DNA from 3 places in the Mitsuaria sp. TWR114 genome. Region 2 is predicted to be linked to each of the others. Evidence: predicted binding sites of a transcription regulator. Region 2 holds the regulator's gene; each other region holds the start of a gene.

Region 1 (5,033 bases), on a different contig from region 2:
ATGGCTACCTCAACTACCGCGTCTTCGAGCGCCGCCGGCCCGGCGACCTGCCGCCCGACCGCGACCAGCTGCTGCCCATCCGCCTGATCGCGCCGTATGGCCGCAATCGCGCGGCGATGGGCGCCAACATCCGCAGCATTCCGCAGGCGCGCGCAGCCCAGGACCGCGCCATCGCCACCGGCCAGCCGGCGGCCACCGAGAGCTTCCCGCTGTCGCAGGATGTCGGCGTGACCCTGATGGGCGTGGTGGTCTACCGCGCGCTGTACGAGGGCGGTTCGACCGAGCCGCGCGACGCCGCCGGACGACCGCGGCGCCCGCTCGGCGTGGCCTTCGCCACGCTGCGCCCGGAAGCGCTGCTGCGCGGCGCCCTGCCGGCCCGCGCCAGCCGGCTCGACTACTGCCTGCTCGATGCCACGCCCGGCGGCCAGCGCCCGCTGCTGGCCGGCGACGCGCGCTGCCTGCAACTGCCCGCCGCGCTGCCGAGCCAGTCGCGCGAACTGGACTTCGCCGGCCGGGCCTGGCGCCTGGTCGTCTACAGCCCCACCGGCCTGCCGGCGCTCGAGGGCAGCGCCGCCCTGCCCTTCGCGATCGCCGGCCTGACCGGCACCGCGCTGCTGGGCCTGCTGCTGCTCACCATCACCGGCACCACGGCCCGCGTGGCACGCCGCGTCGAAGAAGCCCGGCTGCGGCTGCGCGACAGCGAGGAGCGCTTCCGGACCATCGTCGAGCACGCGCCCATCGGCGTGGTGTCCTGCGACCTCCAGGCGCGGCCGCAGGAGATCAATCCCTATTTCTGCCAGCTGCTTGGCATGAGCGTCGAGCAACTGAAGGCGCGCTCGGTGATGGCGATCACCCACCCCGACGACCGGGCGGAGGACAGCCGGCTGGGCATGGCGCTGATCCGCGGCGAACTTGGCCGCTACAGCCGCATCAAGCGCTACATCGGCGCCCAGGGGCAGGTCATCACGGTGCGCGCCACCGTCAGCCTGCTGCGCGATGCCCAGGGCCAGCCCTACCGGCTGCTGGGCGTCGTCGAGGACATCGGCGAGCAGTTGCGGCTGGCGGAACTGGAGCGCGTGCATGAGGCGGAGCTCGCCGCCAACCGCGCCAAGAACGAGTTCCTCTCGCGCATGAGCCACGAACTGCGCACGCCGCTGAACGCGATGCTGGGATTCGCCCAGCTGCTCGAGGCCGACCACGACCCCATCCTCAGCCCCCGGCAGCGCGGCTGGCTGGCGCAGATCCAGCAGTCGGGCTGGCACCTGCTGCAGATGATCGACGACACGCTGGACCTGTCGCGGCTCGACGCCGGCCAGTTGCGCGTGCGGATCGAGCACCTCGACCTGGAGCCGATCGCGGCGGACAGCCTGGCGATGGTCGAGTCGCAGCGGCGGCGGCTGGGGGTGTCGATCGAGGTCGAGCTGGACTCCGACGCCTGCGAGCTGCGCGCCGACGCCACCCGGCTCAAGCAGGTGCTGACCAACCTGCTCAGCAACGCGGTCAAGTACAACCGTCCCGGCGGGCAGGTGTGGCTCCGCGCCCGGCGGGTGGGGGACTCGATGGTCGAACTGAGCGTCGCCGACACCGGCCCCGGCCTCAGCGACGCCCAGAAGACGCAGCTCTTCCAGCCCTTCAACCGTCTGGGCCGGGAGGTCGGTGCCATCGAGGGCACCGGGATCGGGCTGGTCATCACGCAGCGCCTGCTCGCGCTGATGGACAGCCAGCTCCAGGTGGACAGCGCGCCGAACAAGGGGTCCACCTTCAGCTTCCTGCTGCCGGTTTCTTCGGCAAATCAATGACTTAAGTCGGCCCTAAGACGGCAAGTTCACACTGATTTGAGCAGGTAGCCCTTCCTGGACTGACCTGTTTTTGGGAGCTTTAGCACTCGCCGCCCATGAGTGCTAATATCCCCAACCATCGAGCCGGAAGACCGGCCCGAGACAGGAGAAACGAACACATGTCCAACAGCCTTGCATTGAAGGTGCGCGATCCCTGGTCCCTGGTGCCGTCGCTCGGCAACCTGGATGCGTACATCACGGCGATCAACCGCGTCCCGCTGCTGACGGCCGAGGAAGAGAAGGACTACGCCACGCGCCTGAAGGAAAAGGGCGACGTGGAAGCGGCCGGCCGGCTGGTGCTGTCGCACCTGCGCCTGGTGGTGTCGATCTCGCGCCAGTACCTGGGCTACGGGCTGCCGCAGGGCGACCTGATCCAGGAAGGCAACGTCGGCCTGATGAAGGCGGTCAAGCGCTTCGACCCGGACCAGAACGTGCGCCTGGTGTCGTACGCCATGCACTGGATCAAGGCCGAGATCCACGAGTACATCCTGAAGAACTGGCGCATGGTCAAGGTCGCGACGACCAAGGCGCAGCGCAAGCTGTTCTTCAACCTGCGCTCGATGAAGCATGCGCTGAAGGAAGGCGCCGAGAACCAGCAGCGCGCGTCGCTGACCGAAAGCGAGATCGCCCGCGTAGCGGAGGAGCTCAACGTCAAGCGCGAGGACGTGCTGGAGATGGAGACGCGCCTGTCCGGCGGCGACGTGGCCCTGGAGCCGCAGACCGACGATGACGGCGAGACCTTCGCGCCGATCGCCTACCTGGCGGACGACACGCAGGAACCGACCCGCGTGATCGAGTCGCGCTCCCGCGACCGCCTGGCCAGCGACGGCCTGCAGCAGGCGCTGGAGGTGCTGGATCCGCGCAGCCGCCGCATCGTCGAGGAGCGCTGGCTGAAGGTGAACGACGACGGCTCGGGCGGCATGACGCTGCATGAACTGGCCGCCGAATACGGCGTCTCCGCCGAGCGCATCCGCCAGATCGAGGTCGCGGCGATGAAGAAGATGCGCAAGGCGATGGTCGCCGAGACCGCCTGAGCCCTCCTGAGCCCTTCTGACGGCGGCCCGCTGGCGACCGTCGCCAGCACCACGAGAAAGGCCCCGCGATGCGGGGCCTTCTTCATTGCGGGGTCGCGCTCACTGGCCGGCGATCAGCGCCTTGATGTCCGACATCAGCGCCGTCGCCCCCGCGCCATACCGGGAGAACACCCGCACCCGCCCCTGCGGGTCGAACAGGAAGCTCGCGGCGGTGTGGTCCATCGTGTAGCTGTCGGGCGTCTTGCCGGGGACCTTGGCGTAGTAGATCTTGAACTCCTTGGCCACGTCCTTGAGCTGCTCGGGCGAGCCGCGCAGCGCGACGAAGCCCGGGTCGAAGCTCTCCAGGTAGGCCTTGAGCAGTTCCGGCTTGTCCCGCTCGGGGTCGACGGTGATGAACACGCCCTGCACCTTGTCGCCGTCGGCGCCCAGCGCCTTCTTCACCTGGGCCAGTTCGGCCAGCGTCGTCGGGCAGACGTCGGGGCACTGGGTGAAGCCGAAGAACACGACCACCACCTTGCCCTTGAAGTCCTCGAGGGTGCGGGTGCGGCCGTTCTGGTCCGGCAGGCTGAAGCCGCGCGCATAGGCCGCGCCGGTCAGGTCCACGCCCTGGAAGCTGGCCTTGGGCGCCGAGGAGAAACCCAGCTTGTCGCAGCCCGCCAGCAGCGCCGCGCCCACCGCGCCGAGGGCGCCCAGTCCGAGAAAACGTCGCGAGATCATCAGCACATCCGATCCGTAGGAAGGTCGCCAGCGCGCGCGTCCGCGGCTCAGCCGAGCCAGGGACTGAGGTAGTGATCCAGCAGCAGCGCACCGAACAGCAGCGACAGGTGCAGGATCGAGAACAGGAAGGTCTTGCGCGCCAGCGCCTCCGAATAGGCCTTCCAGAGCTTGAACGCGTGATGGCAGAACATCAGGCCGAGCACGATCGCCGCGGCCAGGTAGAGCCAGCCGCTCATGCCGGTGAGGAAGGGCAGCAGCGTCGCCGCGAACAGGATCCAGGTGTAGAGGAAGATCTGCAGCCGCGTGAAGGCATTGCCGTGCGTCACCGGCAGCATCGGCAGGCCGGCCTTGCGGTAGTCCTCGCTGCGGTACAGCGCCAGCGCCCAGAAGTGCGGCGGCGTCCACAGGAAGATGATCAGGCACATCAGCCAGGCCTCGGCGCCGAGCTCGCCGCGCATCGCGGCCCAGCCCAGCACCGGCGGCATCGCGCCCGAGGCGCCGCCGATCACGATGTTCTGCGGCGTCATCGGCTTGAGGATGACGGTGTAGACGATGGCGTAGCCCACGAAGGTGGCGAAGGTCAGCCACATCGTCAGCGGGTTCACCAGCAGGTACAGGATGGCCGAGCCCAGCGCGCACAGCCCGGCCGAGAACAGCAGCGTCTGGTTGCGGCTGAGCTCGCCGCGCGCGGTGGGGCGCCAGGCGGTGCGCTTCATCTTGGCGTCGATGTGCTGCTCGATCAGGCAGTTGAAGGCCGCCGCGGCGCCCGCCACCAGCCAGATGCCGGCCGTGCCGGCGATCAGCCGCACCCACTCGTCGCCCTGCGGCAGCCCGGGGATCGCCAACGCCATGCCGATGACCGCGCAGAACACGATCAGCTGCACGACCTTGGGCTTGGTCAGTTGGTAGAACTGCCACCAGCGGGAGGGCATGGCGGCCTGCGTCGCGGAACTCATTTCGAACCCATCGTCAGGAGGCCGGCGCGCTGCGCCGCCGGCTCGATCACGGTCGACGATCTGCCGGCACGCAGCCGCGCCAGCAGGATCGCGCACATCAGCAGCAGCGCCGCGGCGCCGCCGGTATGGGCGAGCGCGGCCACCAGCGGCCAGCCCAGCACCACGTTGGACAGCCCGGAAGCCAGCTGCCATCCGCCCACCGCCAGCAGGCGGCGCGCCCAGCGGCGGCCTTCGCCGCCGGCGCCCTGGCCGCCCGGGCCGCTCTGCCCGTCCTGGCGCCACAGCGCCCAGGCCAGCGCCAGCAGCGCCGCGAACATCACCATCGCGCCGGCGCGATGCGCCAGGTGGATGGCGGTCAGCGCCTCGAAGGGCAACCAGTCGCCATGGGCGCCGCGTCCCAGTTCGCGCCACAGCGTGAAGCCGTGCTGGAAGTCGGTCGGCGGCAGCCATTGCCCCTGGCAGGTCGGGAAATCCTGGCAGGCCAGCAC
Region 2 (13,366 bases):
CCTTCTCTAGCAACAGAAAAATGAGATGGTCTAGCCGCTCGAAGTCTGGCTTCACTGAAGGGAGGTATGCAATGCAGGGGAAGACCCATGTACGTTCCTGCAATGACAGAGTGGCATCTTTCCAGCCCGGCTGATCGAAGATGCTCTTGCGTTCATCTCCTGTTGCCTCTGCCGCATAAGTGTTGACGTGCTGAGCAATGTCGAGCGACAGACGCCGACGCTTCTCGAGTTCACGAACGACATCATTCAATCCGGCGATACATCGAGACCGAATATCCCGACGTTCGGTCAATCTATGGCCAAGCGCGATGCCGCCGAGACCACCGATGAGACCGATGGCGCCGCCGAGGGCCGCGCTCGCAAACTCAATAGGCATGATGAGTTCTCAGAACCGTGGAAACGGGGTGCACCTTGCGCCGCCTAACGTTCCAGCTAAGCGGACCAGTCAGCGAAGCTGGCGCAGGTCCGCTTGAGCGCAGGGTTAGCCAGCATCAACAGTCAACTCCATCCTGGTTCTTCCGATCCATTTCACCTGCACCCTCAGGCTCAACATACTGTCCGTGCACACCGAGAAATGAGCCTTGCGGATGGTATTTGCCATCAGTTCCGAGAAACGCGCCAGCGATGTGATAGCGCCCATCCTGTCCAAGAAACGACCCAGCGTAGTGATACCGACCGTCCTGCCCGAGAAAGCAGCTCTCCGGGTGGTACTTGCCGTCTTGCCCGAGGAACGCGCCTTTTGGGTGATAGCGCCCGTCCTGCCCGAGGAATGAACCTGCAGCGTGGTACTGGCCGTCTTGCCCGAGAAAGTTGGTGGCGGGGTGGTACTTGCCATCACGCCCCAACACTTCGCCCTTACGGTGATACCGGCCGTCCTGTCCGAGGAAGGAGCCGGCGGGGTGGTACTTGCCGTCGGTTCCGAGAAAGTAGCCCTGAGGATGGTATTTGCCGTCGACTCCCAGAAATGAACCTGCTGGGTGGTACCGGCCATCGACGCCGAGAAACTTGCTTGCCACGATCTATAGCTCCGGTTGAACTGCTGGCTAACGTCGGCGCTAAGCGGACCAGCCAGCGTAGCTGGCGCAGGTCCGCTTGAAAAACCGATTATGCATTGCCGGCGCTCAAAACATAGAAGCCCCAGACACCGTTCGAAAGTTCGGCGGCTGCAAATCGCGTGGTGGCTCCTTGCCTAGCCGAATTGCCGAGCTGGTCAACGGCCTATGCCACGGGTCGGTGCCGGCGGTTGTTCAAGCGACTACCCGAGCGAACTTGACGTCCAACCGCTGCAACGCCATTTTTGGCTACATACCGGCCACATGGGCAATGCAGATTGCCGGATGGTGTGCCAACAAATGGCGCAAATGCTTGATTTTATTGGTAGGCCGTACAGGACTTGAACCTGTGACCAAAGGATTATGAGTCCTCTGCTCTAACCAACTGAGCTAACGGCCCCCTGGGGGTAATGCGCATATACGAACCCTGGCGGATTCGCGTGCTCCGGCCTTGCACCGGAGCGGCGGATTCTAACGGTGCGCTAGCGCATTCCCGCCGAGCCGTCGCCGCTACTTCTGCGACAACGCATTGCTCACCATCCTCGACGTGATGTCGACGATCTCGATCATCCGGTCGTAGGCCATCCGCGTCGGGCCGATGACCCCCAGCGTCCCGACCACCTCCCCATCGACCTCATACGGCGCCGACACGATGGACAGCTCCTCCACCGGCACCACCTGGCTCTCGCCGCCGATGTAGATCCGCACCCCCTCCGCGCGCGAGGACACATCCAGCAGCCGCATCAGCTGCGTCTTCTGCTCGAAGAGGTCGAACATCCTGCGCAGGCTGCCCATGTCGTGGCTGAAGTCCTGCACCGTGAGCAAGTTGCGCTCGCCGGAAATGATCATCGGCTCGTGCTCCTGCAACCCCTGCTGGCCCACGTCCACCGCCGCGCTCATCAGCTTGGCGATCTCCCCGCGCAACTGGTCCACCTCCAGCCGCAGGCGGTCCCGCACCACGTCCAGGCTCAGCCCCGCGTAATGCGCGTTCAGCCGGTTGCTCGCCTCCGTCAGGTCCGACTGCGACAGGTCCTGCGCCGTAAACACCAGCCGGTTCTGCACGTCCCCGTCCGGCGACACCATGATCACCAGCACCCGGCGCTCGCCCAGCCGCAGGAACTCGATGTGGTGGAACACCGCCGTCTTGCGCGGCGACGTCACCACCCCCACGAAACTCGACAGGCTGCTCAGCAGCTGCGCCGCGTTCGCGATCACCCGTTGCGGTTGATCCGGCAGCAGCTGGCTTTCGAAGGACCCCGCCTCGCGCGGCATCCCCGGCTTGGCCGTCAGCAGCGTGTCCACGAACAGCCGGTAACCCCGCGCCGTCGGAATCCGCCCCGCGCTGGTGTGCGGGCTGGCAATCAGACCCAGCTCCTCCAGGTCGGCCATCACGTTGCGGATCGTCGCCGGGCTCAGCTCCAGCCCCGACGCCTTCGACAGCGTGCGGGAGCCCACCGGCTGGCCGTCGGCGATGTACCGCTCCACCAGAGCCTTCAGCAGTGTTTTCGCGCGGTCGTCGAGCATGTTTTTCATTCTAGTGAAGCCACCAGCGGCACCCCTTCCCACCCCCGGCCCCGCCACCTCGCTGTGGTGTAATTCCGCGCTATGTCCAAGCGCTTCCGTCACGTGGCCATCGTCGGAAAACCCCAGTCCCGGGGCATCCGGCCCATCCTGGAAGAGATTGCCGATTTTGTCGCCTCCCAGGGATTGGATGTTTCCCTCGAACAGGAAACCGCCGACAGCACCGGCATCACCGCCTTCCCCGCATTGACCCACGCCGAACTCGGCACCCAGTGCGACCTGGCCATCGTCGTCGGCGGCGACGGCACCATGCTCGGCTTCGCCCGCCAAGTCGCCCGCTACGGCCTGCCCCTGGTCGGCATCAACCAGGGCCGCCTGGGCTTCATCACCGACATCTCCGCCGACCAGTTCCGCGACGCCCTCGCCCCCATCCTCGCCGGCGACTTCGAGATCGAGCACCGCTCCCTGCTCGAAGGCGCCGTGTTCCGCGACGGCGAGCAGATCTTCTCCGGCGTGGCCCTCAACGATGTCGTCGTCTCCCGCGGCGCCACCGCCGCCATGGTCGAGCTGCGCGTGGACGTCGCGACGAGTTCGTCGCCAACATGCGCGCCGACGGCGTCATCGTCGGCACCCCCACCGGCTCCACCGCCTACGCGCTGTCCGCCGGCGGCCCCATCCTCCACCCCGGCATCGCCGGCTGGGTGCTGCTGCCGATCGCGTCCCACGCGCTCTCCAACCGCCCCATCGTCCTGCCCGACAGCGGCGAGGTGCGCCTGACCATCGTCGCCGGCCGCGACGCCTCGGTGAACTTCGACATGCAAGCCCTGGCCTCGCTGCTGCACGGCGACTGCATCACCGTGCGCCGCTCCCAGCACCGCGCGCCCTTCCTGCATCCGCGCGGCTGGTCCTACTACGCCACGCTGCGCCGCAAGCTCCGCTGGAACGAAGGAAACACCTGATGCTGCGCCGCCTGAGCCTCAAGGACTTCGTCATCGTCCCGGCGCTGGAGCTGGACTTCGCCGCCGGTTTCTCCGCCCTCACCGGCGAAACCGCGCCGGCAAGTCCATCCTGATCGACGCGCTGCAGCTGGCCCTGGGCTCGCGCGGCGACGCCGCCGTCGTGCGCGAGGGCGCCGCCCGCGCCGAGATCTCCGCCGAGTTCGACCGCCCCGCCGCCCTCGCCGCCTGGCTGGAGGAAGCCGGCTTCGACACCACCGACGGCGCCGAGGACACGCTGTTGCTGCGCCGCGTCATAGACGCCCAAGGCAAGAGCCGCGCGTGGATCAACGGCGGCACCGCCACCGTCGCCCAGTTGCGCGAGCTGGCCGAGCACCTGCTCGACATCCACGGCCAGCACGCCTGGCAAGGCCTGACCCGCCCGGCCAGCGTGCGCGAGCTGCTGGACAGCTTCGCCCAGATCGAGACCCGGCCGATGGCCGCTGCCTTCAGCGACTGGCGCCAGGCCAGCGAGGCGCTGGGCGCCGCGCAGTCCAGGCAGGCCGACCTGGCGCGCGAGCATGAGCGTCTGAGCTGGCAGATCGGCGAGGTCGACCGCCTCGCGCCCGGCGCCGACGAGTGGGACGAACTCAACGCGGAGCACCAGCGCCTGTCGCATGCGCAATCGCTGATGGACGCCGCGCGCGGCGCGCTGGAGCGCATCGCCGAGGCCGAGATCAACGCCGAGTCGCTGACCGACGAAGCGCTGTCCGCGCTGCAGGACGTGCTCGGCTACGACGCCGGGCTGCAGGACACCGTCAACGCGCTGCTGGGCGCGCAGGCCCAGCTGCAGGACGCCGCGCACAGCCTCGGCGCCTACCTGCATGCGGCCGACCTCGATCCGGACCGGCTGCGGCAGCTCGACGACCGCCTGTCCGCCTGGGTCACGCTCGCCCGCCGCTATCGCCGCCAGCCGGCCGAGCTGCCGGCGCTGCTCGCCGAATGGAAGGCCGAACTCGCGCAGCTCGACGCCGCCTCCGACCTCGATGCGCTGCAGGCCCGCCAGGCCGACGCGCTCAAGCGCTACCAGAAGGAAGCCAAGGCCGTCAGCACCGCGCGCGCCAAGGCGGCGCCGGCGTTGTCGAACGCGGTGTCGCAGGCGATGCAGCAGCTCGGCATGGCCGGCGGCCGCTTCGAGGTCGCGCTGCTGGCGCAGGACGAGCCGCAGGGTTTCGGGATGGAATCGGCCGAGTTCCTCGTCGCCGGCCACGCCGGCAGCACGCCGCGCCCGCTGGCCAAGGTCGCCTCGGGCGGCGAGCTCTCGCGCATCGCGCTGGCCATCGCCGTCACCACCAGCCAGCAGAACAGCGGCGCCGGCACGCTGATCTTCGATGAGATCGATGCCGGCGTCGGCGGCGCGGTCGCCGAGACCGTCGGCCGCCTGATGAAGCAGCTCGGCCAGCGGGTGCAGGTGCTCGCGGTCACCCACCTGCCGCAGGTCGCCGCCTGCGCCGATCACCACTTCCTCGTCGCCAAGGCGCTCAAGGACGGCAAGACCAACTCCGAGGTCCGCCCCATCGCCGGCGAAGCCCGCACCGCCGAGATCGCCCGCATGCTCGGCGGCGAGCGCCTGTCGTCGACCTCGCTGGCGCATGCGCAGGAGATGCTGGACCTGTCCGCCAAGTCCACACCGGCCGCGGCCGCCGCGCCCACGGCCGCCGGCAGGAAGGTCAAGCCATGAGCGCGCCCCACACCGCGCCGGTACCGGCGCCCCAGGCCACGCCCAATGCCAACTCGCGCGCGGCGAGGTGGTGCTCGTCACCGGCATGTCCGGCGGCGGCAAATCGATCGCGATGCATGCGCTCGAGGACGCCGGCTTCTTCTGCGTCGACAACCTGCCGCCCGAGCTGCTGCCGCAGTTCCTCGACCTGGAGCGCCAGCGCGGCTGGCGGCGCGTCGCCATCGCGGTGGACGTGCGCAGCGCCGGCTCGCTGCCGCAGCTGCTGGGCCACATCAAGACCATGCGCCAGGAAGGCGTGTCGCTGCGCTCGATCTTCCTGGACGCCGACGACGACACGCTGCTGCGCCGCTTCTCCGAGACGCGCCGCCCGCATCCGCTGCGCGTCGGCAACGAGGACAGCGACACCCACCGCGCGCTGCAGGAGGCGATCGCACTCGAGCGCGAGCTGCTGACGCCGCTGCGGATGGAATCCACCGTCATCGACAGCAGCCAGCTCCGCCCGGCGCAGCTGCGCGGCTGGTTGCGGGACCTGGTGCATGTCAGCGGCGCCTCGTTGACGCTGGTGTTCGAGTCCTTCGCGTTCAAGCACGGCGTGCCCAGCGACGCGGACTTCGTCTTCGACGTGCGCGTGCTGCCCAACCCGTATTACGACCGCGAGCTGCGGCCCTTCACCGGCCGCGACGAGCCGGTCGCGGCCTACCTGGAAGGCCAGCCGGAGGTGCGCTTGATGCTGAGCCAGATCGGCGCCTTCATCGCGCAGTGGCTGCCCAACTTCGCGCAGGACCAGCGCAGCTACCTGACCGTGGCCATCGGCTGCACCGGCGGCCAGCACCGCTCGGTCTATCTCGTCGAGACGCTGGCCAAGCAGTTCGCCTACCACGGCCAGGTGCTGAAGCGGCACCGCGAGCTGGACGCCCGCTGAGCCGCCCGCTCACACGGCGCTCGCGCCGCCCTCCTCGCGTGCCTGCTCCATCTCCTGCACCTGGTTGAACAGCAGGATGCCCAGCACCACCGAGGCGAAGGGCATCAGCACCAGCATCAGCAGCAGCCACAGCACCACGTTGCGCCCGGCGCGCTTGAGCGCGATGCCCATGTAGGCGAAATGCGCGCACAGGCCGGCGAACAGGCCCAGGCCGAACATGGTCAGCTTGGCGGGATCGCCCTCGCCGGGCACCTGCGTCTCGCTGATCAGGAACCACAGGCAAACGCCGCTGGCGAGCACCGCGATGAAGGCCGATTCCAGTGCGCTCTTGAGGGCTGCGGCCCGGCCCGGCTTGACGTCGTTCGACATGGTGTCCCTGAATGCGATGGTGGCGTGCGCGGGCCTGTCGTGGCCCGTTCTGGCAATCGCGGGAGCATAACGGAGCGGCGCCCGCCGGGGACCGGCGGAACCCCGCGCCCGACCCGGAAACCGGGGGTCGCCGCCCAGCGCGCGGCCGCCTCAGTCCAGCAGCTTCTTCAGCGGCGCCGGCAACGCGTACTCGCCCAGCCGCTCGCGCTCGACCCACACGCCTTCGCCCGCCGGTCGCGTCTCGCGCGGCAGCAGCGCCCGGCGCGGATGCAGCAGCCAGTCGAAATGCGTCAGCACATGCTTGACCCGCGGCAGCGGTTCCGGCGCCGCCACGCCCAGTGCAGCGCTTTGCGCGGTCAGCGTGGCCTCGTCGTCGAACAGCGGCAGCGTCCAGAGCCCGCCCCAGACGCCCTCGGCCGGCCGCTGCTGCAGCCAGACGCGGCCCTCGTGCTCCAGCCACAGCCACCAGCTCTCCCGCTGGCCGCGCTTGAGCTTCTTGGTCTTGACCGGATAGCGGGTGGGCTCGCCCTGCGCCAGCCCGGTGCACAGCGCCGCCACCGGGCACAGCAGGCACTGCGGGCTGCGCGTCGCGCACAGGCTGGCGCCGAGGTCCATCAGGCCCTGCGTGTACGCGGGCATGTCCTCGGGCGACGACGGCAGCAGCGCCTCGGCCTGGCGCCACAGGCGCTTCTCCTGCGCGGCCGAGGACAGGTCGCCGTCGAAGGCCAGCAGCCGGCCCAGCACGCGCTTGACGTTGCCGTCCAGGATGGCCACGCGCTCGCCGAAGCAGAAGGACGCGATCGCCGCCGCCGTCGAGCGCCCGATGCCCGGCAGCTCCGCCAGTTCGGCGGCGCTGCGCGGGAAGGCGCCGCCATGGCGCTCGACCACCGCCTGCGCGCACTTGTGCAGGTTGCGCGCCCGGCTGTAGTAGCCCAGCCCGGCCCACGCGGCCATGACCTCGTCGCTGGGCGCCGCGGCCAGCGCGGCCACGTCGGGGAAGCGCTCCAGGAAGCGCTTGTAGTAGCCCAGCACCGTCGTCACCTGCGTCTGCTGCAGCATGATTTCCGACAGCCAGACCCGGTACGGGTCACGCGTGTTCTGCCACGGCAGGTCGTGCCGCCCCTCGCGGCGCTGCCACGCGAGCAGCCGCGGGGCGAAGTCGCCGCGCAGCGCCGCCACGCGGGCGTCCAGGTCGGCATCGGGGATCGGGGAGTCGGGCGTTGTTCTCAAGGCTTGCTTCTTGGCTGGCGTTCTGGCGCTCATCGCTCTGGCGTTCATCGCTTCTGGCAGACCGGGCAGAAGAAGGTCGAGCGCTGCCCCTGCACGATGCGCCGGATCGGCGTGCCGCAGGCGCGGCAGGGTTCGCCCTCGCGGCCATAGACGCGCGCCTGCATCTGGAAACTGCCCGCCACGCCGTGCGCATCCTTGAAGTCCCGCAGCGTGCTGCCGCCGGCCTCGAGCGCTTCGCCCAGCACCTGCCGCAGCGCCGCCGCCAGCTTCGCGGCGCGCGGCCGGCTCAGCTTGCCCGCCGCCAGGCGCGGATCGACGCCGGCCAGGAACAGCGCTTCGCACGCATAGATGTTGCCCGCGCCGACGACCACGTCGCCGGCCAGGATCGCCTGCTTCACCGCCACGCGCCGGCCGCGGAAACCGTCATGCAGGTAGGGGCCGTGGAATTCGATGTCGAAGGGCTCCAGCCCGATCCGGGCCAGCAGCTTGGCCGCCGGCTCGACGGCCAGTCCGTCCGACCAGACCACCGCGCCGAAGCGCCGCGGATCGGTCAGGCGCAGCACGCCGCGGGGCTGCTCGCGCTGGCCGGCGAGCTCGGCATCCAGCGCCTGCGCCTCCTCGAGCAACCGCAGCGCGCGCTCGTACACGCCGCGTCCCTCGGCGGTGGGGCTGATGCTGCGGGTGGTCCGATGCAGCAGCCGGGTGCCCAGCTGCTGCTCCAGTCGCGCGACCTGCTTGCTGACGGCGGACTTGGTCGCGCCCAGCAGCTTGGCCGCCCCCGAGAAGCTGCGCGCGTCGACAACGCGGGCAAAGGCCTGCAGGTCTTCCAGGCGTCCCATGGCGGTCTCCGATTGTTCTCGATCTGGAAACTCTAAAACGAAAGTAGAGCGGATTGTGTCCGAAGCGGCGCGTTTCTAGAGTGCGTCCATTGATCTTCGGAAAGGAACTGGCCATGACGACTGCCACCCACGGCGCTCTGCCGACCCCGTCGACCGCGGGCGCGGATCGGCTCGGCGCGCTGGTCGCGCTGAGCCTGCCGGCGCTCTTCATCCTGCTGTGGAGCACCGGCTACCTCGCCGGCAAGCTGGCGCTGCCGCACGCCGGTCCGTTCACCCTGCTCGCGCTGCGCTTCGGGCTGGCCGCGGTGGTGCTGCTCGGCGTGTCGGCGGCGACCGGCGCGCCGTGGCCGAAGACGCCGCGGGCCTGGATCCACCTCGGCGTGGTCGGGCTGTTGATGCAGGTGCTGCACTTCTCCGGCGTCTACTGCGCGATCGCCTGGGGGCTGCCGACCGGCGTGGCCGCGTTGCTGATCGGCCTGATGCCGCTGGCCACCGCGCTGGGCGCGCACCTGTGGCTGGCCGAGCGCCTGAGCGCGCGCCAGTGGCTGGGCATGCTGGGCGGCCTGGCGGGCGTGGCGCTGGTCATCGCGGATCGCCCCCTGGGCGGTGGCGCCTGGCAGGCCTATGCGCCGGGTTGCTCGGCCTGGTGGGGCTGGTGGCCGGCACGCTGTACCAGAAGCGCTTTTGCGCCGGCATGGACCTGCGCACCGGCAGCGGCATCCAGATGACGGTCTCGGCGCTCGCGGTGACGGCCCTGGCGCTGTGGCGCGAGCCCGGCGTGGCGGACTGGAGCGCCGAGCTGATCGGCGCGACCCTGTGGCTGGGCCTGGTGAACTCGATCGGCGCCTTCAGCCTGATGTTCGTGATGATCCGGCGCGGTCAGGCGGCGGCGGTGGCGCGGCTGTTCTACCTGATCCCCGGCGTCTCGGCGCTGATGGGCGTGGCGCTGCTGGACGAGCACCTGGGCGCGCTGTCGCTGGCCGGATTCGTCGTCGCGGCCGCGGCGGTGGGGCTGGCGTCGATGAAGCGGGGCGGTTGATGTCCGGGATTGCGCGGCGGCGGATAATCGCCGCTTCCTTTTTCGCGTTTCCGTGTCCGAGAGGGCACGCGCCGCCGCCATGAAGCACCTCGACCATCCGCAGCACGACCGCGAAGTCGGCTCCGCCGACGCCACCCGCGACGCCACCCGCACCGACGACACCCGCATCGACGCGGTCCGCCCGCTGATCTCGCCGGCGCTGCTGCTGGACGAGCTGCCCCTGCCCGAGGCCTCGCTCGAGGTCGTCGAGACGGCGCGGCGCGAGATCAGCGATGTGCTGCACGGCCGGGACGACCGGCTGCTGTGCGTGGTGGGGCCCTGCTCGATCCACGACCACGGCCAGGCGATGGACTACGCCCGCCTGCTCAAGGACCTGCGCGAGGAGTTGAAGCAGGACCTGCTGGTCGTGATGCGGGTCTACTTCGAGAAGCCGCGCACGACGGTGGGCTGGAAGGGCTACATCAACGACCCGCACCTGGACGGCAGCTTCCACATGAACGAGGGTCTGCGCCTGGCCCGCCAGCTGCTGCTGGACGTGACCGCGCTGGGCCTGCCGGCGGGCACTGAGTTCCTGGACCTGCTGTCGCCGCAGTACATCTCGGACCTGATCGCCTGGGGCGCGATCGGCGCGCGCACCACCGAGAGCCAGAGCCACCGCCAGCTCGCCTCCGGCCTGTCCTGCCCGGTGGGCTTCAAGAACGGCACCGATGGCTCGGTGAAGATCGCCGCCGACGCGGTGCTGGCCGCGCGCGCCAGCCACGCCTTCATGGGCATGACCAAGATGGGCCTGGCCGCGATCTTCGAGACCCGCGGCAACGACGACTGCCACCTCATCCTGCGCGGCGGCAAGGCGCCGAACTACGACGCGGCCTCGGTGCAGGCGGCGGCCGAGGTGCTGAAGGCGGCCGGCCTGCGCGAGCAGCTGATGATCGATTTCTCGCACGCCAATTCGTCGAAGAAGTACGAGCGCCAGATCGACGTCGGCCAGGATGTCGGCGCGCAGATCGCCGGTGGCGACGCGCGCATCACCGGCGTGATGATCGAATCGCACCTGCAGCCGGGCCGCCAGGACCTGCTCGCGGGCCAGACCAAGGCGGACCTGCTGCCGGGCGTGTCCATCACCGATGCCTGCCTGGGCTGGAGCCAGACCGAGCCGCTGCTGCGCTCGCTGGCCGCCGCGGTGCGCCAGCGCCGCGACCGCCAAGGCGCGTGAGCGGCGTGCCGAGCCGTGTGGGACACGCTGACGGCGTTGGCGGCCCATCCCTGGGCCTACCCCGCGTTCTCGGTCGTGCACCTGATCGGGCTGGGCGCGCTGTTCGGCGGCCTGCTCGTCTTTGAACTGCGCACCCTGGGCGCGCGTCGCGAGCTCGATCCCGGCGCGCTGGCGCGACTGGCGATTCCCACGGCGCTGGCGGGCTTCGCGCTGTGCGCCGTCTCCGGCGCGGCCATGTTCGCGACCCAGCCGCAGGAGCTGTGGGTCAACCCGGCGCTGCGGGTGAAGCTCGCGCTGATCGCTGTGGCGGGCCTGAACGCGGCCTGGTTCCACTGGCGCGGCGGCGTGCGGGCGCAGGACCGCCTGGGCCGCTGGCAATGCCTGCTGTCGTTGGGGATTTGGGTCGCTGTCATCATCTGCGGGCGCTGGATCGCCTTCGTCTGACGTCCTTCCCGCCAGCGCGTCCAGGTCCTTCACGCCCTTCACGTCCTTCACGTCCTTCAAGGAGGCTTCGATGGAACGTCGTCTGTTGCTGGCCGCGCTCGCGGCCGCGCCCCTGATGCCCGCCGCCGTCCGCGCCCACCATGGGTGGAGCGGCTTCGACCAGGACCGCCCGCTGTACCTGGAGGGCCGCGCGGCCAGGGTGACCTGGCGCAATCCGCATGCGGAGCTGGATCTGGAGGTGCCGGAGCGGCTCGTGCTGCCGGCCGACCTGAAGCAGCGGGTCCTGCCCAAGCAGACGACCGCCGTCGACGGCGAGGCCCTGCTCGCGAAGACGCAGGTGCCGACGCGGCGCGACCGGCGCTGGGAGGTCGAGCTGGCGCCGCTGACGCGGCTGGAGGCCTGGCAGGTCGAAGAGATCAGACCTGGCGCCCAGGTATCGGTGATCGGGTTCGCCGCCCCGGGCGAGCAGGGCGCGGCAGTGCTGCGGGCGGAGTACCTGTTCGTCGGCGGCAAGGTGTACGGGCTGCGGTCGTCGCCCGCCTGAGCGGCGGAGATAATCCCGCCTTTCCTCTCCCGCCAGTTTTCCGGCCCTCTACGACGAGCCGTCGCTCGCCCCTCCATGACCCAAGACGAATTGAAGACCCTGGTCGGCCAGGCCGCATTGCAGTACGTGACGCCGGACACGGTGGTGGGCGTGGGCACCGGCTCGACGGTGGACAAGTTCATCGACGCGCTGGCCGCCAGCGGCGTGCGCATCGCCGGCGCGGTGTCCAGCTCGGTGCGCAGCACCGAGCGCATGAAGGCGCTGGGCATCCCGGTGCTGGACGCGTCGGAGGTCGAGTCGCTGCAGGTCTACATCGACGGCGCCGACGAGATCGACCGCCAGGGCCACATGATCAAGGGCGGCGGCGCGGCGCTGACGCGCGAGAAGATCGTGGCCGACCTGGCCCAGACCTTCGTCTGCATCGCCGATGAGAGCAAGCTGGTCGACGTGCTGGGCGCGTTCCCGCTGCCGGTCGAGGTGATCCCGATGGCCGCCGCCCAGATCGCGCGCCGCTTCCGCGCGATGGGCGCCGAGCCGGTGCTGCGCCAGGACTGCGTGACCGACAACAGCTGCCGCATCCTGGACGTCAAGGGCCTGCGAATCACCGATCCCGCCGCCTTCGAGGCCGAGGTCAGCCAGTGGCCCGGCGTGGTCACCGTTGGCGTCTTCGCCCGCAACAAGGCAAGCGTGTGCCTGCTGGGCACGGCGCAGGGCGTGAAGACCTTGACCTTCTGACCGGCGCCTGACCGCCCGCCTCACGGATCGGGGGCGGCGACGCGGTCGACCTCAGCGCAGGCGGAACACCGAGATCGCACCGGCCAGCCGCTGCGACTGCTCCTTGAGGCTCTCGGCCGCGGCGGCCGACTCCTCCACCAGCGCCGCGTTCTGCTGCGTCATCTGGTCCAGCTGGCCGATGGCCGCGTTGACCTGCTGGATGCCGTCGCTCTGCTCGCGCGAGGCGGCGCTGATCTCGCCGATGATGTCGGCCACGCGCTGCACGCTGGCGACGATCTCGGTCATCGCGCCACCGGCGTCCTCGACCAGACGCGAGCCCGATTCCACGCGCTCGACGCTGGCGCCGATCAGCGTCTTGATCTCCTTGGCGGCCTCGGCGCTGCGCTGCGCGAGCGAGCGCACCTCGCTGGCGACCACCGCGAAGCCGCGGCCCTGCTCGCCGGCACGGGCGGCTTCCACGGCCGCGTTCAGCGCCAGGATGTTGGTCTGGAAGGCGATGCCGTCGATGGTGCCGATGATGTCGGCGATGCGGCGCGAGCTCTCGCTGATCTCGCCCATGGTCGCCACCACCTGGCCCATCACCGAGCCGCCGCGCTGCGCGGTCTCCGCGGCCGAGCTCGACAGCTGGTTGGCCGTCATCGCCGAATCCGCGGTCTGGCGCACGGTGCCGGTCAGCTGCGTCATCGAGGCCGCGACCTCCTGCAGGTTGGAGGCGGTCTGCTCGGTGCGCGCGCTCAGGTCGTGGTTGCCGGTGGCGATCTCGGCGCTGGCGGTGCCGATGC
Region 3 (5,033 bases), on a different contig from region 2:
GCTGGTGGAGCTCGGCGCGCGACTGGTCCTCGATGGCGGTGATCACGTGCGCGATCGCGACGTCCTTCAGCGCCTGGCCCTCGTCGACCAGGCTCAGCGACAGCTCCCCGCGACCCGCCGCCTGCCGCTCGCGCTGCAGCGGATCGCCGCCTTCGCGCGCCAAGCCCAGCAGGCGACCCAGCGAGCCTTCGAGGTCGGAGGCGAAGTGGGCGCGTCGCTTGGACCATCCGGCCAGCAACTGGTGGTGCTCCAGCCGGCTCTTGAGCTCGTCCTGCAAGCCGTTGTACACCGCATGCGACAGCGCGGGCACGTGGGCGAGGGTCTCGTCGACCAGGCTTTGAAGGGAAGGCGAAGCGGCGTGGGCCATCGTTTGTGACAAGTTGTCAGCGCATTATGGTCGCCCCTGATTCAAGTGACATCCCCCAGGCCCGTGGGGCCGTGCGACCTGGGGAAAGCCCCTGCGGTGCCGAGCCGAAGAGGCTGGCGGGTCCGGCAATTCTGGGCGCATGCCGACCGGGATGACCAGCAAGCGCGTTGCCCGGTTCGTATCCAACGGAAACAGAGCGGCCCCCGGGCGGCGATCTTTTTCCCGTTGCGGCCCGCGCAATGAAAAAAAGGGGTCGCCGAAGCGACCCCTTTGTTGAGCGTCAACGATCGACGGCGGGCGTCGATCGTCGCGGGCTCGGCCGGACTCTTACATGTCCATGCCCATGCCGCCCATGCCACCCGGCATGGCGGGCGCGGCGGACTCGTCCTTCGGCGCTTCGGCGACCATGCACTCGGTGGTCAGCATCAGCGAGGCCACGGAGGCGGCGTTCTGCAGCGCGGTGCGGGTCACCTTGGTCGGGTCCAGGATGCCCATCTCGATCATGTCGCCATAGGTGCCGTTGGCGGCGTTGTAGCCGTGGTTGCCCGAACCGGCCAGCACGTTGTTGACGACGACCGAGCTTTCTTCGCCGGCGTTGTAGACGATCTCGCGCAGCGGGGCTTCGATGGCCTTCAGGATCAGCTTGATGCCGGCGTCCTGGTCGGCGTTGTCGCCCTTGATGTCGCCAGCGGCCTGACGGGCGCGCAGCAGCGCGACACCGCCACCGGCCACGATGCCTTCCTCGACGGCGGCACGGGTGGCGTGCAGCGCGTCTTCGACACGGGCCTTCTTCTCCTTCATCTCGACTTCGGTGGCGGCACCGACCTTGATGACGGCCACGCCGCCGGCCAGCTTGGCCACGCGTTCCTGCAGCTTCTCGCGGTCGTAGTCGCTGGTGGCTTCCTCGATCTGGACGCGGATCTGCTTGACGCGCGCCTCGATGTCGCCGCCGGCGCCGTTGCCGTCGATGATGGTGGTGTTTTCCTTGCCCACTTCGACGCGCTTGGCCTGGCCCAGGTCAGCCAGCGTGACCTTCTCCAGCGACAGGCCGACTTCCTCGGCGATGACCTTGCCACCGGTCAGGATGGCGATGTCTTCCAGCATGGCCTTGCGGCGGTCGCCGAAGCCCGGGGCCTTCACGGCGACGACCTTCAGGATGCCGCGGATGGTGTTGACCACCAGGGTCGCCAGCGCTTCGCCGTCGACTTCTTCCGCGATGATCAGCAGCGGACGGCCGGCCTTGGCGACGGCTTCCAGCGTCGGCAGCAGGTCGCGGATGTTGGAGATCTTCTTGTCGTAGAGCAGGACGAAGGGGTTGTCCAGGATCGCCGACTGCTTCTCCGGGTTGTTGATGAAGTAGGGCGACAGGTAGCCGCGGTCGAACTGCATGCCTTCGACGACGTCCAGCTCGTTGGCCAGCGACTTGCCGTCCTCGACGGTGATCACGCCTTCCTTGCCGACCTTGTCCATCGCGTCGGCGATGATCTTGCCGATCGAGTCATCGGAGTTGGCCGAGATCGTGCCGACCTGGGCGATTTCCTTGGACGTGGTGGTGGCCTTGGAGGCCTTCTTCAGCTGCTCGACCAGGGCGGCGACGGCCTTGTCGATGCCGCGCTTGAGGTCCATCGGGTTCATGCCGGCGGCCACGTACTTCATGCCTTCGCGCACGATGGCCTGGGCCAGCACGGTGGCGGTGGTGGTGCCGTCACCGGCGTTGTCCGAGGTCTTGGAAGCGACTTCCTTGACCATCTGGGCGCCCATGTTCTGCAGCTTGTCCTTGAGCTCGATCTCCTTGGCGACCGAGACACCGTCCTTGGTGACGGTAGGGGCGCCGAACGAGCGCTCCAGCACCACGTTACGGCCCTTGGGACCCAGCGTGACCTTGACCGCGTTGGCCAGGATGTTCACGCCTTCGACCATGCGGGCACGGGCTTCGCCGCCGAAGACAACGTCTTTTGCTGCCATGTGTATCTCTCCGAATCTCTATCTAGATGAATGGGGTCTGTGAGGGTGGTCGCCGATTACTTGGCGATGACCGCAAACAGATCCTCTTCGCGCATCACGAGCAGCTCTTCGCCGTCGACCTTGACGGTCTGGCCGCTGTACTTGCCGAACAGCACGCGGTCGCCGACGGCGACGTTCAGGGCAATGAATTCACCCTTGTCGTTGCGCTTGCCCGGGCCGACGGCCAGCACCTCGCCCTGGTCGGGCTTCTCGGCGGCGTTGTCGGGGATGACGATGCCGGAGGCCGTCTTGGTTTCGTTTTCCAGGCGCTTAACGATCACGCGATCGTGCAGAGGACGCAGTTTCATCAGATCTCCTTGACTGTGCGGACTTGCTTCAAGGGCCCGCCGTGCGGTTCTCGCACTGGCCAACCCCCACAAGAAGTAAGCCCCGCGAGGGACGTCGTGGGGCTTGTTAGCACTCGACCGACGCGAGTGCTAGCAGGGAGATTATATGGACGGGCTTGGCGCTTTCAAGGGCGGGTGTCGACATTCGGCTAACTTGGGAAGTTCATCGTCTAAGTTGAAACTTTCGTCCGCAGCGAGCTGAAGTGGGCTGTCACAGGCGCGAGCCGGCGCCCCCCGCCCGTCTAGTCGGGCTTGAGTAGTCCATCCAAGCAGTGCGCTGTGACTGCCGTCTGCACGCCAGGAGCGCGCGAAGTCGGTCAGCGTGCCAGCCACGGCACTGGTTGAAGCGCTCCTCCGCATGGGGACGCGACGCCAGCGCCGCCCAACAAACCGATGTGCGCATGCGGACGCAAGCTCGCCGACGATTGGGCTGTAAGTTGGCTGACAAAAGTGTTGGCACCGTCTCTGTGTATCAATCCAGTGATGCGGGAGAGGCCGCCAGTGGTGACATGCCTACGCGCCGAGCCTGATTGCTGTCGAGTGTTGTCGAAAACCGTTCATCTTTGAACTTTGTTCGTTCATGTCTGAACCTCGGCCAGCAGCGCGAAGCAGGTGATCGCTCCGGAATGCGAAGGGTGGAGCGAGGCAGTCCAGCTCGGACGATGCGCAGTGGCCGATCTCACTTTAGGTGTAGTTCGATCTGTACGTAGTGCGCATGCCAGGAATCTAAAACTGTGATCTAGCCGGACGCATCTCGGCTCCCACCGGCACGTTGAGCAGCCAAGGCCTTCAGCCGAGCCAGTTTTCCCTCGAACGTGCTGGAACTTTGCGGAAGCGCTGTGGGGAAAAGCAGCGGCAGGAACTGGGTGCGCCCTAAAACGCGAAGCACCTGCACGAACGTCTCCAGCGTAGCTTTCCCGTCTAGTTCAAAGCGCTTGTAGGTCCGCAACGGGATCTGCGCCTTCAGCGCAAATGCTTGCTGAGACAGACCCGCACCCACTCGATGGCGGCGCACTCTGAGCGCAAGCAGTTTGCAAACTTCGCGCTCGGGCCAGTCGCGCATCGCCACGGATTCCTGTTCAGGCGTCATGTTTTTCAGGATAGGCCATTTTTGGCCCCAAATCTGTGGATATCAAGAGATCGCCTTGATTTCAGGAATTACAGTCGCTGATGATCAGCACGAGGTTCACTGTCAGAACCACTACCGCTAGCGATCTGCGGCGCACTCTTCTCTACCTATAGCGTTCTTTGGTCGTGACAGCATGCTGATGGTGAGAAGGTTTACGTTTGCGGGCTCTTGTGGATAACTTTTCCTAAGGGGAGGCTCCAGCCTTCCGAATCTAGGGTGAACACCTATATTTCACTTTTTAGCGAAGAGATGTACTATTTGGCGTAGTAGTTATCCAACCGGAGGAGAATCCGACGGAGGGATGTCCATCACACCCCAGGAGCATCCATGAAGCTGACCCCATTTGGCGAGACCGTGAGGACGTTGCGAATGCGCTATGAAGTTTCGATGAAGTCGATGGCCGAAGCCCTCGGCATCAGTTCTTCGTACATGAGCGGTATCGAGTACGGCGAGAAGACGCTCGCCGACAAATACGCGGACGCAGCCGTCTTGTTTTTCCGTGGCCACGCGACCCCCGAAGAATTGCAGCGGCTGAAGGCAGCCGCAGCGCAGTCCAAGGATGTTGTGTCGGTCTCGAAGCTGGAGCCAGATGCCCGCCGACTGGTGGCCGCATTTGCTCGTCGCCTCCAAGACGGCGCTCAGCCGTCCAAGGAAATGAACGAATGGCTGGAGTCCAAATACCCGGAGGAGAACGACAAATGATGCTCGGTACGGCTCAGCGGTCCTCTACGCCCAGCGGTTTCAAAGTGGCTCCCATGAGCTACGCGAAGCTCGAAGAGGTGGCCGAGGATTTGCGCAAGATCCTTCCCACGGTACCCGGGTCGAACGGGTTTCGAATCGACGCGCGCAAGGTCCTCGAACAGACCTTGCCCAAGGCCGGCTACAACTTCCACGTGGACGACACACTGCAGGAATGCGCCGGGTTCACGGTGCCCCTGGACTTCCTGGTGGTCTTGCGCGAGGACGTCTACGACGGCCTGGCCCAAGAGAACGTCTTCTCCAGAAGTACGGTGATCCACGAGCTCTGCCACATCGTGCTGGACCACGCGGTCACTTTGCAACGGGGCCCCATCGGCGCGCACGAGTTCTTCGAAGACAGCGAATGGCAGGCGAAGGCGCTGACCGCCGCGGTCATGATGCCGATCGAAGCGTGCCGCTTGGCAGCGTCAGCTCACGACCTGGCTCA

Evidence for each region. Region 2 encodes HrcA, which represses chaperone genes, less so after heat shock. Its sites were predicted from a motif close to TTAGCACTCNNNNNNNNNGAGTGCTAA; they were not measured.
Region 1: the regulator HrcA is predicted to act here: its motif matches at 1,879-1,905, upstream of rpoH (RNA polymerase sigma factor RpoH).
Region 3: the regulator HrcA is predicted to act here: its motif matches at 2,786-2,812, upstream of groES (co-chaperone GroES).

What each region holds. Positions count from the first base shown of each region.
Region 1 covers NZ_VOSR01000175.1:19,613-24,645, reverse strand. The annotation lists partial or broken gene FUT87_RS08275 (ATP-binding protein) at 1-1,799, shown strand, start outside; gene rpoH (RNA polymerase sigma factor RpoH) at 1,958-2,872, shown strand; gene FUT87_RS08265 (SCO family protein) at 2,972-3,589, opposite strand; gene cyoE (heme o synthase) at 3,637-4,545, opposite strand; gene FUT87_RS08255 (heme A synthase) at 4,542-5,033, opposite strand, start outside.
Region 2 covers NZ_VOSR01000031.1:10,205-23,570, forward strand. The annotation lists gene FUT87_RS01775 (hypothetical protein) at 1-376, opposite strand, end outside; gene FUT87_RS01780 (hypothetical protein) at 492-1,016, opposite strand; tRNA gene FUT87_RS01785 (tRNA-Ile) at 1,376-1,452, opposite strand; gene hrcA (heat-inducible transcriptional repressor HrcA) at 1,563-2,576, opposite strand; partial or broken gene FUT87_RS01795 (NAD kinase) at 2,658-3,532, shown strand; partial or broken gene recN (DNA repair protein RecN) at 3,532-5,249, shown strand; gene rapZ (RNase adapter RapZ) at 5,317-6,171, shown strand; gene FUT87_RS01810 (hypothetical protein) at 6,181-6,540, opposite strand; gene mutY (A/G-specific adenine glycosylase) at 6,691-7,803, opposite strand; gene FUT87_RS01820 (LysR family transcriptional regulator) at 7,815-8,609, opposite strand; gene FUT87_RS01825 (DMT family transporter) at 8,723-9,337, shown strand; gene FUT87_RS30215 (EamA family transporter) at 9,265-9,648, shown strand; gene FUT87_RS01830 (3-deoxy-7-phosphoheptulonate synthase) at 9,728-10,861, shown strand; gene FUT87_RS01835 (hypothetical protein) at 10,877-11,305, shown strand; gene FUT87_RS01840 (DUF6152 family protein) at 11,376-11,849, shown strand; gene rpiA (ribose-5-phosphate isomerase RpiA) at 11,925-12,584, shown strand; gene FUT87_RS01850 (methyl-accepting chemotaxis protein) at 12,636-13,366, opposite strand, start outside.
Region 3 covers NZ_VOSR01000327.1:208-5,240, forward strand. The annotation lists partial or broken gene FUT87_RS13165 (DUF1631 family protein) at 1-367, opposite strand, end outside; gene groL (chaperonin GroEL) at 695-2,332, opposite strand; gene groES (co-chaperone GroES) at 2,389-2,679, opposite strand; gene FUT87_RS13180 (helix-turn-helix transcriptional regulator) at 3,458-3,781, opposite strand; gene FUT87_RS13185 (helix-turn-helix transcriptional regulator) at 4,175-4,549, shown strand; gene FUT87_RS13190 (ImmA/IrrE family metallo-endopeptidase) at 4,603-5,033, shown strand, end outside.